Regions from separate parts of the Azoarcus sp. DD4 genome, predicted to be linked through region 1. Evidence: predicted binding sites of a transcription regulator. Region 1 holds the regulator's gene; the other holds the start of a gene.

Region 1 (7,855 bases):
GCCGCGCGCTGAAGCGGAACACGCTGCCTTCGCCAGGCGTGCTGGTGACACCGATGTCGCCGCCCATCAGCGACACCAGGTGCTCGCAGATGGCCAGGCCCAGGCCGGTGCCGCCGTACTTGCGGGTGGTGGAGCTGTCGGCCTGGGCGAAGGCGCCGAAGATGCTGTCGAGCTTGTCGGCGGGGATGCCGATGCCGGTGTCGCGCACCGCGATCTCCAGTGTCAGCGAACGTTCCGCCCGCTCCCGCACGCTCACGGCGATCTCGATCTCGCCTCGCTCGGTGAACTTGATGGCATTGCCGATCAGGTTGGTCAGCACCTGGCGCAGACGCACCGGATCGCCGCGCAGCACCGCCGGCACCTCCGGCGCGATATCGAAGAAGAGTTCGACGCCTTTCTGGTGGGCACGCAGGGCGAGCGTGCGCACCGTTTCGGCCACCACCGAGGTGATCGAGAAGTCGATTTCTTCCAGGCTGAGGCGGCCGGCCTCGATGCGGGAGAAATCGAGGATGTCGTTGATGATGGTGAGCAGCGCCTCGGCCGAAGACTTCACCGTCTGCAGGTAGTCGCGCTGCTCCGGCGCCAGCGCCGAATCGAGCAGCAGCTCGGTCATGCCGAGGATGCCGTTCATCGGCGTGCGGATCTCGTGGCTCATGTTGGCGAGGAAGTCGCCCTTGGCGCGACTGGCCGCCTCGGCCGCTTCCTTGGCCTGCAGCAATTCGAGCTCGCGCAGGCGGTGGCTGGTGACATCGCGATAGATGCCGACGACACGGCGCCAACGTCCGTCGCCGCCACGCTCCTTGGCCTGGCCGCGGACCAGCACCCAGCGCCAGGCATCGTCGGCACCGAGCACGCGGAACTCGCATTCGAAGCGCGACTCGCCGTCGCGCAGATGGGCGACGAACTCGTCGCGCAACATCTCCCGGTCTTCGCCACGCACCAGCGGAAGCCAGTCTTCCAGGCGGCCGCCGATGCTCCCCGGGTCGTAGCCGAGCCAGGCCCAGCCCTGCGCGTCGACGTTGAGTTCGCCGTGTTCGCAATCCCAGTCCCACAGTCCGGCGCCGGCGCCCATGGTGGCGAGCTGCAGGCGCTCCTGGGCCACAGCGAGATCATGCAGCGCGGCATCGCGCTCCGCGCGCAGACGCGATGCCTCGTCCTGCGGCGCCTCGCCGCCGTCGTCCTGATCGGGCTCCGCGGACCGGGCGCTCATTGCCGGGCTCAGCGCAAACCGAGCACGTCCTGCATGTCGAACAGACCGGAGCGGCGCCCCGCGAGGAAGCGCGCCGCCCGCAGCGAGCCGAGCGCATACGGCATGCGGCTGCCCGACTTGTGGGTGATCTCGATGCGCTCGCCGATGCCGGCGAAAAGCACGGTGTGATCGCCGACCACATCGCCGCCGCGGATGGTGGAGAAACCGATGGTCTCGGCCTTGCGCTCGCCGGTGACACCTTCGCGGCCGTAGATCGCGCAGTTTTCCAGATCGCGCCCCAGCTCGCGGGCAACGACTTCGCCCATGCGCAGCGCCGTGCCCGACGGGGCATCGACCTTGAAGCGATGGTGCGCCTCGATCACTTCGACGTCGTAGCCTTCGTCGAGGATGCGCGCCGCCACTTCGAGCAGGCGGAACACCGCATTCACGCCAACCGCCATGTTGGGCGCGAAGACTACCGGGATCGCCTCGGCCGCCCTGGCGATCGCGGCCTTGCCGGCGGCGTCGAAGCCGGTGGTGCCGATCACCATCGCCTTGCCGAACTCGCGGGCGATGGCGAGGTGCGCCAGCGTGCCCTCCGGCCGGGTGAAGTCGATCACGCAATCGGCGGCGGCGATGGCCGCGCGCACGTCGTCCGTGATCGCGACGCCGCTCGCCACGCCGACGAACTCGCCGGCATCGCGGCCGATGAAGGTGCTGCCGGCGCGGTCGAAGGCGGCCGCAAGCGCGATCTCTTCGTCCTTCAGCGCAGCCTCGATCAGCATGCGGCCCATGCGGCCGGAAGCCCCTGCAATTGCGACACGTACAGGTGTGGTCATGTTCTTTCCTGGATGCTGGGCGGCGACATCCGGCCGCCGCGATTATTGCTTGCCGTCGGCCGGCACTTCCACCACGCGGGTGCGGCTGCTCTGCTGCTGGGCGGCGGCATTCTGCGCATCGCCCGCCTGGATGTCGCCTTCCACGTGGTCGAGCTTGTCGTCGACGAAGAACACCGAGAACACCCGCTGCTCCGGTTCGCCGCTGCCCGGCTTGAAGCGGTAGACGTAGTCCCAGCGATTGGTGCGGAAGATGTCCACGACCAGCGGGGAACCGAGCACGAAGCGCACCTGCTCGCGGGTCATGCCGCGCTTGAGCTGGGCCACCATGGCCTGGTCGACGTAGTTGCCCTGGCGGATGTCGATCCGGTAGGGGTCGACCTTCTGCGCGATCGTGCCAAAGGAGCAAGCGGTGAGCAGACTGGCGGCGGCGAGCGCCGTGATGAGCGATGAACGCATGTGGGATTTCGCGGTTGGGCGCCGTACAGACCGACGCTGGTTCTCAGTAAAGGGCAAAAAATATAACATAGCGAGGTACGGCGACACCGCCCTGCTTATTTTCCCCCCACAGGACGACCATGTCCGAGAACTCCAAGAACCTCAAGAGTATCGGTCTGAAGGCCACGTATCCGCGCCTGAAGATTCTCGACCTTTTCCAGACCTCCGATCAGCGCCACCTCACCGCCGAGGACGTCTATCGCCTGCTGATGGGGGAAGGCATGGACATCGGCCTCGCCACCGTCTACCGCGTCCTCACCCAGTTCGAACAGGCCGGCCTGCTCGAACGGCACTACTTCGAATCCGGCAAGGCGGTTTTCGAGCTCAACCAGGGCGGCCATCACGACCACCTCGTCTGCCTGCAGTGCGGCAAGGTCGAGGAATTCTTCGATCCGGAAATCGAAAAGCGCCAGAACGCGATTGCCGAAGAACGCGGCTTCGCGGTCAAGGAACACGCCCTCTATCTCTACGCCGACTGCCTGCGCAAGGACTGCCCCAACCGCCACGGCGAGCACTGAACGCTACGGCGCGCCGCGCCGTGGCGGGTTCTCCCATACCAGCGAAGGGGCGACCCTGGGCCGGCGGGATTCGATTCTGCCCGCCGCTCAGGCCAGGCCGAGCATCTCCGCTGCATGCTGACGGGTGGTGGCGGTGATGTTCACGCCGCCGAGCATGCGCGCAATTTCCTCGATGCGCGCCTCGCTGTCGAGCGGCCGCACCTCACTCAGGGTTTCGCCCTCGCGCTCGGCCTTGGCGATGCGCCATTGCCAGTCGGCGCAGGCGGCAACCTGGGGCAGATGGGTGACGCACAGCACCTGGCGCTCGCGCCCGAGGCGGTGCAGCAGCTTGCCGACGATCTCGGCCACGCGCCCGCCGATGCCGACGTCGACCTCGTCGAAGATCAGCGTCGGCGTCGCCGAATCGCGGCTGGTCATGACCTGGATGGCCAGTCCGATGCGCGCCAGCTCGCCACCGGACGCCACCTTGGCGAGGCTGCGCAGATCCTGACCGGCATTGGCGGCCACGCGGAACTCCACCTGCTCGACCCCGTGCGCACCCGGCTCGCAAGCCTCCAGCGCCACCTGGAAGCGGCCGCCTTCCATCGCCAGCGTCTGCATCGCCTCGCTGATCTCTCGCGACAGCGCTTCGGCTGCAGGCCGCCGTGCGGCCGACAGGCGCGCCGCCGCCGCATCGAAAGCCACACGCGCCTCTGCCTCTGCCCCGGCCAGCCGCACCGGATCGGCCTGGGCTTCCAGCATCTCGCTGCGCTCACGCCACTGGCCGGCAAGCGCGGGCAGCTCTTCCGGCGCAACGCGATACTTGCGCGCCACATCCATGACCGCCGCGATGCGCCGCTCCACTTCGCCGAGGCGCTGCGGATCGAGATCCAGCCTCTCCCGGTAGCGGCGCAGGGCGTGCAGCGCCTCGTCGGCCTGGATCGCCGCCGAGGACAACAGCTCGCGCACGTCGGCCAGCCCGGCGTCGACATCGGCCAGTTCGGCGATGCGGCCATCGAGATGGCGCAACACCGCGCACACCGCGTAATCGCCCTCGCCCAGCGCCGTGAGGGTTTCGTCCGCCCCCTCCATCAGGCTGGCCGCGTGGGCAAGGCGACCGTGTTCGGCATTGATGTCGCCCCACTCGGCCGGATCGAAGGCGAGTTCGTCGAGCTCGGCGAGCTGCCAGCCCAGCAGTTCGCGCTCGCGCGCCGACGCCGCCGAATCCTGCTCGGCGTTGCGGCGCAGGGTGGCGATGCGCTGCCACTCGCGATGACAGGCAAGCACTTCCGCCGCCAGCGTGCCCGCCCCGGCGTGGGCATCGAGCAGCTGACGCTGCGCGTCCCCGCGCAGCAGCGCATGATGGGCATGCTGGCCGTGAATGTCGGCCAGCCATTCACCGGCTTCGCGCAGTTGCGCCAGCGTGACCGGCGTGCCGTTGATCCAGGCGCGGCTGCGGCCATTGGTATCGACCACGCGGCGCAGGATCAGCACGCCATCGTCGATCGAAAGTTCGTGTTCCCCCATCCAGGCGCCGAAGGCCGCCGTCACCGACGGATCGGACGGCGGATCGAACTCGGCGGCGATGTCCGCCTTGTCGCGTCCGCGCCGGACCACCGCGCTTTCGGCCCGCCCGCCCAGGGCGAGCCCGAGCGCATCGAGCAGGATGGATTTGCCGGCGCCGGTCTCGCCGGTGAGCGCGCCGAAGCCGGCGCCGAATTCGAGTTCGAGGCGGTCGACGATGACGAAGTCGCGGATGGTCAGGCGGCGCAGCATGATGGTCTGGGATCGGGAAAATGCCGTCAGGCGCGCTGACGGGCTTCAGTTGTGACGGGGCGTCGCGCTCCAGTGCAGCTTCTCGCGCAGCATCGCGTAGTAGCTGTAGCCTTCGGGATGGAGCAGGCGCACCGCCAGCGGCGAACGGGTGATCTTGACGCAGTCGCCGGCGCGGGCGTCGAAACGCGCCTGACCGTCGAAGTGGATGCGGGCATCGTGCGGCGGCAACAGCACGATCTCGATGCGGCAGGAATCGGGCAGCGTGACGGGGCGTGCGGTCAGCGCGTGGGGACAGAGCGGCACCAGCGCAATGCCGTCCACCCCCGGATGCAGGATGGGGCCGTTGGACGACAGCGCGTAGGCGGTGGACCCGGTCGGCGTGGAGATGATCATGCCGTCGGAACGCTGGGTGTAGACGAATTCGCCGTCGATCAGCAGATCGAACTCGATCATCCGGCCGAGATCGCCCTTGTTCACCACCACGTCGTTGAGCGCCGGTGTATGGAACACCCGCTGGCCGCTGCGCAACACCTCGGTGTCGAGCATGAAACGCGACTCCTCGCGGTAGCGGCCATCGACGATTTCGCCGAGCCGTTCGAGCGCTTCGCTGCGGGCGACGTCGGTCAGGAAGCCGAGCCGGCCCAGATTGACGCCGACCAGCGGCACCTCGTGCTCGGCCAGCCGGCGGGCGGAATTCAGCATGGTGCCATCGCCGCCGACGACCACCGCAAGTTCGGCCTGGGCGCCGATTTCCTCGTAGGTGGCCACGGCGAAATCACCCGCGCCGCCGACGGAACTTGCCGTGCCCTGCTCGATCCACACGACAAGACCGCGCTGCCGCAGATAGTTGGCGATGGCGAATACCGACTCCGCGACGTCGGGACTCTGGTACTTGCCGATCAGGGCGATGCTACGGAAATGCGCACTCATGGGCGCGGATTAAACCACATTCGTGTAACAGCATGGCGTACCGCGCGCTTGGCAGCGGGCCGCCCTCTTCCCTAGAATCCGGCATCATCCTTGCGAACCGCCATGAACCCGCTCGACGCCCGCTCCCAGATCCTGCTCAAGACGCTGATCGAACGCTATATCGCCGAGGGGCAGCCGGTCGGCTCGCGTGCGCTTTCCCGCTATTCCGGCCTGGAGCTGTCGCCGGCGACCGTGCGCAACGTGATGAGCGACCTCGAAGAGATGGGCTTCATCGCCAGCCCGCACACCTCGGCGGGTCGCGTGCCGACCGCGCTGGGCTACCGCTTCTTCGTCGATGCGCTGCTCACGGTGCATCCGATGGAGCGCGCGCGGGTCCAGGCCCTCAAGGGCCAGCTGATGCCCGACCAGCCGCAGCGCCTGATCAGCTCGGCCTCGCACCTGCTGTCCGACCTCACCCAGTTCGCCGGCGTGGTGGTGGCCCCGCGCAAAGAGGCGGTGCGCATCCGCCAGATCGAATTCATCAGCCTGTCCGAAACCCGCATCCTGCTCATCATCGTCACCACCGCGGGCGACGTGCAGAACCGCATCCTGCTCACCCGGCGGGCCTACTCCGCGTCCGAACTGAGCGGCGCGGCAATCTACCTGAACGAGCACTTCGCCGGCCTGTCCTTCGACGAAATCCGCGAACGCATCCAGGACGAGCTCAAACAGTTGCACAGCGACATGAGCGAGCTGATGACGGCCACGGTGGAGGCCGGCACCGAGGCGGTGGCGGAAACCGAGAGCAACTACGTCATTTCCGGCGAGACGAACCTGCTCGACGTCGAGGACCTGTCGTCCAACATGTCGCGGCTGCGCGAGCTCTTCAAGCTCTTCGAGCAGAAGACCGGCCTGATGCAGCTGCTGGACCTGTCCAACCGGGCGCAGGGCGTGCAGATTTTCATCGGCGGCGAATCCGGCCTTGCCCCCCTCGATGGCTGCAGCGTGATCACCGCCGCCTACGAGGTGGACGGCGAGGTGGTCGGCTCGGTCGGCGTCATCGGTCCCACCCGCATGGCCTACGACCGCGTGATTCCCATCGTGGATATCACCGCGCGCCTGCTGTCGAACGCCCTTTCATCGAATCACTGACGACCGGCCATCCCGGCCGGCGCCGCGCATCGCTGCGCAAAGGATCTTCATGGCCCGCTTCTGGACCGAACCGCAGCACAAGCACGGCACGCCGCCCCGCATCGGCGTGCTGCTGGCCAACCTCGGCACGCCGGAGGCACCCTCGGCCGCCGCGCTGCGCCCCTATCTCAAGCAGTTCCTGTCCGACCCGCGCGTGGTGGAAATTCCCCGCGTGGTATGGTGGCCCATCCTCAACGGCATCATCCTCAATACCCGCCCGGCGAAATCCGCGGCCAAGTACGCCAGCATCTGGATGGACGAGGGCTCGCCACTCAAGGTCCACACCCAGCGCCAGAGCCGGCTGCTGGCTGCCAGGCTCGGGGACGGGCTCGAAGTCTCCTGGGCGATGCGTTACGGCGCACCGTCGATACCCGACCAGCTGAACGGGATGCGCGCCGCCGGCTGCGACCGCATCCTGGTCGTGCCGATGTATCCGCAGTTCTCGGCCAGCACCACCGCCAGCGTCATGGATGAAGTGGCGCACTGCCTTTCCCGCTGGCGCAACCTGCCCGAACTCCGCTTCGTCCGCAGCTTTCACGATGATCCCGGCTACATCGCCGCGCTCGCCCGTAGCGTGCGTGAGCACTGGGCAACACACGGCCAGCCCGACCGGCTGGTGATGAGTTTCCACGGCACGCCGCGCCGCACGCTGGATCTCGGCGACCCCTACCATTGCGAATGCCGCAAGACGGCCCGGCTGGTGGGCGAGGCGCTCGAACTGCCCGCCGAGCGCCTGCTCGTCACCTTTCAGTCCCGTTTCGGCAAGGCGGAATGGCTGCAGCCCTACACCCAGCCCACGCTCGAAGCACTTGCCCGCGACGGCGTCGGGCGAGTGGACGTGATGTGTCCCGGCTTCGTCGCCGACTGCCTCGAAACCCTGGAGGAGATCGCGATGGAGTGCCGTGCCGCCTTCCTCGGCGCGGGCGGCAAGGCCTTCCACTACCTGCCCTGCCTCAACG
Region 2 (7,855 bases), 840 kb from region 1:
TACCTACAGTGCTGGCGGACGCGTTCGAGCTCGGCGTCACGCGCGACACCCGCCTGATCGAACGCTACCTGCAGATGGTCGAGGCCCGTTTGCAGCCGCTACCCTACCGGACCTGGCTTACAGTCAGCGGCCGTGGCAACACCACATGCCGGATCCGCCTTCAACGCGCCGGGCACATCCTCGGCTCAGCCTATGTCGAGTGCGATGTGCGCAGCCCGGGCGGCACGCCGGAACGCATTCTGTTCTCGGGCGATCTGGGCGCGCCGCACGCACCGCTGCTGCCGGCTCCCCGCCCGCCGTGGGCAGCGGATGTGGTGGTACTAGAAAGCACCTACGGCGACCGCAGCCATGAAAACCGTCGCGATCGGCGACTGCGCCTGCAGAACATCGTCGAACACGCATTGCAGAACGGCGGGACGGTGATCATTCCCGCCTTCAGCATCGGCCGGACGCAGGAACTGCTGTATGAATTCGAGGACATCCTGCACCGCGAAGCCCGCAAGCGCAGCTCCAACGCGGCAAAGTGGGCCCGGCTGCCGATCTACCTGGACTCCCCGCTTGCCAGCCGCTTTACCGCCTTGTATCGGGATCTGCAGCCGTGGTGGGATGCAGAAGCACTTGCTCGGGTTCGTGCCGGTCGCCGACCGCTCGATTTCCCGCAACTCGTGGCCATCGACGACCATGACGCCCACCTCGCCAACGTGCGCCGTCTTGCGCGCAGCGGCGAGCCCGCCATCGTGATTGCGGCCAGCGGCATGTGCGCCGGCGGACGCGTGGTGAACTACCTGAAGGCGATGCTGCACGATGCACGCCATGACGTGCTCTTCGTCGGTTACCAGGCACGCGGCACGCCCGGTCACGCCATCCAGAGCTTCGGCCCGCGCGGCGGCTACGTCGACCTCGACGGCGAACACATCACCATCCGCGCCGGCATCCACACGCTGGCAGGCTACTCGGCCCACGCCGACCAGAACGATCTGGTCCGCTTCATAACACGCATGCGCCACCTGCCGGCGGAAGTCCGCCTGGTGCATGGCGAGGAAGCCGCCCGGGTGGCCTTGGCGGAAAAGCTCACGACGGCGACCAAGGGTCGAACGGCCGTAAGACTTTAAGGCCGCAAGCGTCGCCCGGCCTCAGGCAGCGCGACGCATCAACTCAGCCGGCGGTGAGCCGGCGGTAAACGAAAAAACGGGCGCCGAAGCGCCCGTTTTGACCAATCTCGCGTTTAGGCGAAATTAGAAGGAGTGGCGGATACCCAGGTTGAAACCACGCTGGTAGTTGCCGGAAGCGATGTTGCCAGTGGTGGCGTTGCCGGTCGAAGCAGCGTAGAAGCCGTCGTCAGCCGCACCCTTGTTGTTGATGTCGGAGTAGGCGGTGTAGACAGCCGTGCGCTTCGACAGGGCGTGCTCGTAGCCGAGACCCCACTGGCTGACGCGGGCGTCGTCGCCACCGTCGATTTCGCTCTTACGACGAACGAAGGAAGCCTGGACCTTGCCAGCAGCGCCAACCGGCACAGCGGCGGTCACGGCCCACTGCTTGTGCTTCACGACGTCTTCGACGTCGGTGATGCCATACACAGCACCCAGCTTGACCACGCCGAAGTCGTAGGTACCGCCGAGGTCCCAAGCCTTGGTGACGCTGTCGGTGGTCAGGGAGGTGGCGTTGCCACGGATCTGGTGCACGTTCAGAGCAACGTAGACCGGGCCGTTCTTGTAGGTCGGAGCGATCGCCCAGGCGCGAGCGTCGCCAGCGGCAAGGCCACCGGTGCCACGGTCGTTCTCAACAGTTTCATCACCAGCAGCATTGTTGGTGTAGGCGGCCACGACGTTGAAACCACCGAAGCTCGGCGAAACGTAGGCAACCAGGTTATCCAGGCGGGCCGGGCTGATGTAGACGTTGCTGATGGCAGCAACGGTACCCTTGCCGAAGCCGAACGGGTCGATGTTGCCGGCCAGCATGGCGTGCGCCGGGGTGTACTGACGGCCGAGGGCCACGGTACCGAAGTTGCCCGACAGCGCCAGGTAGGACTGGCGAGCACCGGCGCCGCCCCACAGGCCGTTCGAACCGCTGGTGTCGCCAACGATACCGGTTTCATACACGAAGGAAGCCTTCAGGCCGTTGCCCAGATCTTCCGTGCCCTTGAAACCGAGGCGGTTGCCAGCGGAGTTGCCGGAATCCAGCGCGCTGCGGGAATCGACACCGCTGGTGCGGCTGTCGCCGGTCCACTGGTAGCCGAAGTCGACCACACCGTAGATCGTCACGTTCGACTGAGCGAAAGCCGGTGCGGACATCAGGCCAGCAACAGCCAGCGCGATCAGTTTCTTTTGCATGTATTTCTCCTCAATTTGAAGTTGAGACCGTCACCTTGGCGCCGGCCCGACTTACCTCTCGCACGAGAAGTTGCGGCGATTGTGCAAACCGGCAGCATCACGACGCAAGCATCCCGTGTGAAAAGAGACGCTTTCGGACGAATCCTGTTGCATGGGTGCAACAATCATGTGCCGGGTTGGGCGGAGCGAGACCCGCCATGGGACGCAAGCGCAGATACCGCGACGCGCATGCATGGAAAAACGGGTGCCGAAGCACCCGTTTTTCGTACCGCCCGTTTCGTGATCAGGCGCAATCAGAAGGTGTGGCGCAGACCAACGGTGAAGCCGCGCTGGTAGTTGCCGCTGATGGAGCCTTGCGCGGTGCCGACGAAGGCAGCGCCCTGACCACCGTCCTTGGCCGAACCCTTGTTGTTGATGTCCGAGAAGGCGGTGTAGATGGCAGTACGCTTGGACAGCTCGTGCTGGTAACCGATGCCCCACTGGCTGACCTTGGCGTCGCTGACGGCGGCATCCCAGTCGCTCTTGCGATGGATGTAGGAAGCCTGAATCTTGCCCGCGGTGCCCACCGGCACGACGGCCGTCAGACCCCACTGGCTGTGCTTCACCGAGTCTTTGATATCGCGCACGCCATAGATGGCACCGAGCTTGACCATGCCGAGGTCGTAGGTACCGCCGAGGTCCCAGACCTTGGTGGTGGCATCACTGGCATTCACGCGGATCTGGTGGACGTTCAGCGCAACGTAAACGGGACCGTTCTTGTAGCTCGGGCTGATGGCCCAGGCACGAGCGTCCCTGGTGGTGGAGTCCTGATTGCCAAAGTCGTTGTGGATGCCTTCGTTGCCGGAAGCGCTGTTGGTGTAGGCAGCCACGAACGAGAGGCCGCTCCAGTTGGGCGAAACGTAAGCGGCCAGGTTATCCAGGCGGGATTCGTGGATGTAGACGTTGGCGATGGTCGCGACAGTACCCCGGTTGAACGCGTCGACGGCGCTCGCCAGGGTGTACTGCGGCGCATACTGCTTGCCGAGCGCAACGGTACCGAAGTTGCCGGACAGCGCAACGAAGGACTGGCGCGAACCGGTGCTGCCCCACAGGCCGTTGTCGTTGGCATCGCCGCGGACGGCGGTTTCATACACGAAGGAGGCCTTCAGGCCATTGCCCAGGTCTTCCGTGCCCTTGAAGCCGAGACGGTTGCCGGCGGAATTGCCGGCGTCGATGGCGTTGCGGGACTTGACGCCGGAGGTGGCGCTGTCACCGGTATAGACGTAGCCGAAGTCGACCAAACCGTAGACCGTCACGTTCGACTGCGCGAAAGCCGGAGCGGACATCAAGCCAGCAACAGCCAGCGCGATCAATTTCTTTTGCATGCAATACCCCTTGTCTGAAGATGGGACCGCCGCCATGGCGTCGGCCGGGCTCACCGTTACGCGACAGTTCCGCGCCATCACGATGAACCGCCCGGCTACGGTACAAACCGTCCATTACAGAACACGACAGGGCGTTGTTTTCGGGCGAGCACTGTTGCATGAGCACAACAGCAACGACACTACGCCTCACAAGACCGCCCGGCGTAAGCGGGAGCTTGGATGCAACCTGAAGGCGCCCATCGACGAAGGCCAGGCATGAGTTTCGTGCTCTACCGTCATCGACCCGGTGGCCCTGCAAGCGAAAGACTCAATGGCGGGCACTTGCCCGTCCGGCGGAACTCCGCCGACCCTTAGCACTCTGACGCAGCGAGTGCTAAAATTGCCCCCAAGGAGGACTCCACCGTATGTCGCAAGCCCTTTCGTTTCCCGTTCCGTCCGCCGCAGGCAGCATCGACCAGTACATACAGGCGGTGAACCGCGTGCCGCTGCTCACCGAGCAGCAGGAGGTCGAACTGGCAACGCGACTGCGCGACGAAGGCGATGTCGACGCCGCCCGCCAGCTGGTGATGTCGCATTTGCGCGTCGTGGTTGCGATCGCGCGCGGCTATCTGGGCTACGGACTACCGCATGCCGACCTCATCCAGGAGGGCAACATCGGCCTGATGAAGGCGGTGAAGCGCTTCGATCCGGATCGCGGCGTACGCCTTGTCTCCTTCGCGATCCACTGGATCAAGGCGGAGATCCATGAGTACATCCTCAAGAACTGGCGGCTGGTGAAGATCGCCACCACCAAGGCGCAGCGCAAGCTCTTCTTCAACTTGCGCAGCCTCAAGCAAGACACCGGCACGCTCAACCGCGACGAAGTCCAGGCGGTGGCCACCCAACTCGGCGTGAAACCCGAGGAAGTGGTGGAAATGGAAACCCGCCTCAGCGGACGCGACATTCCGCTCGACGGCGGCTCGGACGACGAAGACGACCGCTTCGCGCCGATCGCCTATCTGCCCGACCCGCACGCGGAACCCTCCGAAGTGCTGGAACGTGCCGAACTCGCCCGCCTGCACGACACCGGTTTGCGCGAGGCGCTCGATGCCCTCGACGACCGCAGCCGCAACATCGTGCAGCGCCGCTGGCTGACCGAAGGCGACAGCGCCACGCTGCACGAACTTGCCGCCGAGTACGGCGTGTCGGCAGAGCGCATCCGCCAGATCGAGGCCAAGGCGATGCAGAAGATGCGGGGCTTGCTGGCTGCCTCGGTGTAAACAGCGCACAGCTCGACTTGCTCACGGCAGCCTTTCGGCTGCCGTGTTTCGTTTACCTCCCGGCGAGCAGCTGGCGGATGTCATCGGCCAGCTTGTCCGCCGGCTCCCCGTGCTTGACGTAGAGCCGCAGGCGTCCGGCGGGATCGAAGACATAGGTGCCGGCCGAGTGGTCGATGGTGTAAGTGCTGCCCGACGTATCGCCGCTCTTGCGGTAGAACACCCGGAACTCCCGTGCGACATCGGCCGTCTGCTCCGCCGTGCCATAGAGCCCGAGGAAGCGGGCATCGAACGCGGGCACGTACTGCGACAGCAAGGCCTGCGTGTCGCGCTCCGGATCCACGGTGACGAACAACACCTGCAGCCGCTCCGCGTCGGCGCCGAGCTGACGCATCACTTCGGCCATGGTCACCAGATTGGTCGGGCAGACATCGGGGCACTGGGTGTAGCCGAAGAACAAGGTCACGGCCTTGCCGCGGAAGTCGGCCAGCGTGCGCGCATGCCCGGCGTGATCGGTCAGTGCCAGGGTCTTGCCGTAGTCGGCACCGGTAATGTCGGTCGAATGGAAGACCGGCGAGCGGTCGGAACAGGCAGCGAGCAAGGCGCTCAGGGCGATGACCGCCGCCAGGCAGGTGGATCGAAACGGGATTCGCAGCATTCGGAAAGGGTCTAGAGGCGCAGGTAGTGGTCCGCAAGCAGCGCGGCGAACAGCAATGATAGATAGACGATGGAGAAGCGGAAAGTTCGCCGTGCGAGCGCATCGCTGTAGTCGCGCCACAGCCGCCAGGCATAGTGGATGAAACGCCCGCCGAGCAGCACCGCCGCAACAAGGTAAAGCCAGCTGCTCATGCGGGTGGCAAACGGCAGTAGCGTCACGCCGAACAGGATCAGGGTGTAGAGCAGGACCGACAGCCGGGTGAAGGCCGAGCCGTGCGTCACCGGCAGCATCGGCAGCCCGGCACGGGCGTAGTCGGCGGTGCGATACAGAGCCAGCGACCAGAAGTGCGGCGGCGTCCACGCGAAGATGATGAGGAAGAGCAGTAAGGCATCGGCGCTCACCTCGCCGGACACCGCGGCCCAGCCCAGCACCGGCGGCATCGCCCCGGAGGCGCCGCCGATGACGATGTTCTGCGGCGTGCGCGGCTTGAGCAACAGCGTGTAGATGACCGCGTAGCCGACGAAGGTTGCCAGCGTCAGCCACATCGTCAGCGGGTTCACGCCCTCGTACAGCACGCTGAGCCCGAAGCCGCCGAGCATGCCGGCAAACACCAGCGCCTCGAAGGAGTGCAGCTCGCCGCGCGGCAGCGGGCGCCCACGGGTGCGCGCCATGCGGGCATCGATCTGCTGTTCGATCAGGCAGTTCATCGCCGCCGCGGCACCGGCCACGCAGGCAATGCCCACAGTGGCGGCCAGCACCCTGAGCGGATCCGGCAAGCCGTCCGGGACTGCCAGAAACATGCCAATCACGGCGCAAAACACGATCAGCGCATTCACCCGCGGCTTGGTGAGCACATAAAAGGCGTGCAGACGGCGGCCGACATGGACTTGCGACAGGCTCATGGCTTTCATCATCCCCTCCCGTTACCGATGCGACGCAACGCGAGGACACGCGCCCCGGCGGCGAAATCGCTCACCGGAGCGCGGCACGCTCGCCCCTCCCCCGCAACCCGCCAGTTGATCCATACCATCACCGCCACCAGCAGCGCGGCGCCGGCGTTGTGCGCCACGGCCAGCGGCAAAGGCAGCGACAGCAGCACATTGGCGACGCCCAATACGATCTGCAGGACCACGGCGGCAATCAGGACGATGCCCGGCAGCGCGTCGCGACGCAGCAGCAGACCGCCGACCAGTAGCAGGAAGCCGCCGACGACGGCCGCCCCGACGCGATGCGACCAGTGGATGGCGGTGAGTGCGGCCAGCGGCAGCAACTCCCCGTCGGCGGTCATGCCGAGTTCGCGTACCAGATGGAAGGCGTGGCCGTAATCGGCCGGCGGATAGAAACTGCCATGACAGGCTGGGAAGTCCGGACATGCCAGTGCGGCGTAGTTGGTACTTGTCCAGCCGCCGAGGGCAATCTGCGCGATCAGCAGCACGAAGCCGACGCGGGCGGCAAGCGCCAAGCCTGGTGGCACCCTTTGCGTACGCCGCCGGGCGCCGTGAGCGCGCAGGGCCATCCAGCTCAACAGGGCGAGCACGGTGAGCCCGCCGAGCAGGTGCCCGGTGACGATCGCCGGCTTGAGCAGCAGGGTCACCGTCCATTTGCCGAGCAATCCCTGAATCAGCACCACGCCGACCAGGGCCGTAGCGACGCCGGGCGCGCTTCCTGCGTGCCGGCGATGACGCCACGCAAGCACGGCCATCGCGAGGATCAACAGCCCGAGCCCCGCGGCAAGATAGCGGTGCAGCATCTCCTTCCAGGCCTTGGCCGGGCTGACCGGGCCATGCGGATCGGCAGCGTGGGCGGTGCCGATTTCCTCGGCGGCATGATGCGGACTGAGCTGACCGTAGCAGCCCGGCCAGTCCGGACAGCCCAGTCCAGCGTCCGCGAGGCGGACATAGGCGCCAAACACCACCACCACCACGGTGAGCAGCAGCGCAAGCAGGACGAGCCGGCGGTAGAGTCTCATTCGCGCCCCTCGCTGCGACCGAGCGCCGAATACTTGAGCAGGCGCTGGAGATCCTTGACGATGCCGCGCACTTCGGCTGCCGCAGCGTCGCCGTCCGTTACCGGCGGAAAACGCATCATCACGTTGCCGAGCGGATCGACCAGGTACAGGTGCACACCCCGCGCCGCGCCAGGCAGTTGCGCCAGCCAGTCGTCCACCGCAGGCGCCAGCCGAAGGTCGGGGTGCAGCGACGTGATCTCCCTGCGCGGCTGGCCGCCATCGGCCAGCAGCCACAGCCG

What was found. The regulator HrcA, encoded in region 1, represses chaperone genes, less so after heat shock. The targets are predictions, from matches to a motif close to TNTTAGCACTCNNNGNCNNNGAGTGCTAANA.
Region 2: rpoH (RNA polymerase sigma factor RpoH) is a predicted target of HrcA. The motif match lies at 4,043-4,073, and genes of this name have one in related genera.

The regions. Positions count from the first base shown of each region.
Region 1 covers NZ_CP022958.1:3,543,142-3,550,996, forward strand. Annotated here, with positions in the region: gene CJ010_RS16310 (PAS domain-containing hybrid sensor histidine kinase/response regulator) at 1-1,210, opposite strand, end outside; gene dapB (4-hydroxy-tetrahydrodipicolinate reductase) at 1,219-2,028, opposite strand; gene CJ010_RS16320 (outer membrane protein assembly factor BamE) at 2,071-2,484, opposite strand; gene fur (ferric iron uptake transcriptional regulator) at 2,604-3,041, shown strand; gene recN (DNA repair protein RecN) at 3,129-4,796, opposite strand; gene CJ010_RS16335 (NAD kinase) at 4,842-5,726, opposite strand; gene hrcA (heat-inducible transcriptional repressor HrcA) at 5,829-6,857, shown strand; gene hemH (ferrochelatase) at 6,907-7,855, shown strand, end outside.
Region 2 covers NZ_CP022958.1:4,383,147-4,391,001, forward strand. Annotated here, with positions in the region: gene CJ010_RS20200 (MBL fold metallo-hydrolase RNA specificity domain-containing protein) at 1-1,112, shown strand, start outside; gene CJ010_RS20205 (porin) at 1,236-2,330, opposite strand; gene CJ010_RS20210 (porin) at 2,624-3,694, opposite strand; gene rpoH (RNA polymerase sigma factor RpoH) at 4,099-4,953, shown strand; gene CJ010_RS20220 (SCO family protein) at 5,006-5,608, opposite strand; gene cyoE (heme o synthase) at 5,620-6,519, opposite strand; gene CJ010_RS20230 (heme A synthase) at 6,519-7,577, opposite strand; gene CJ010_RS20235 (hypothetical protein) at 7,574-7,855, opposite strand, start outside.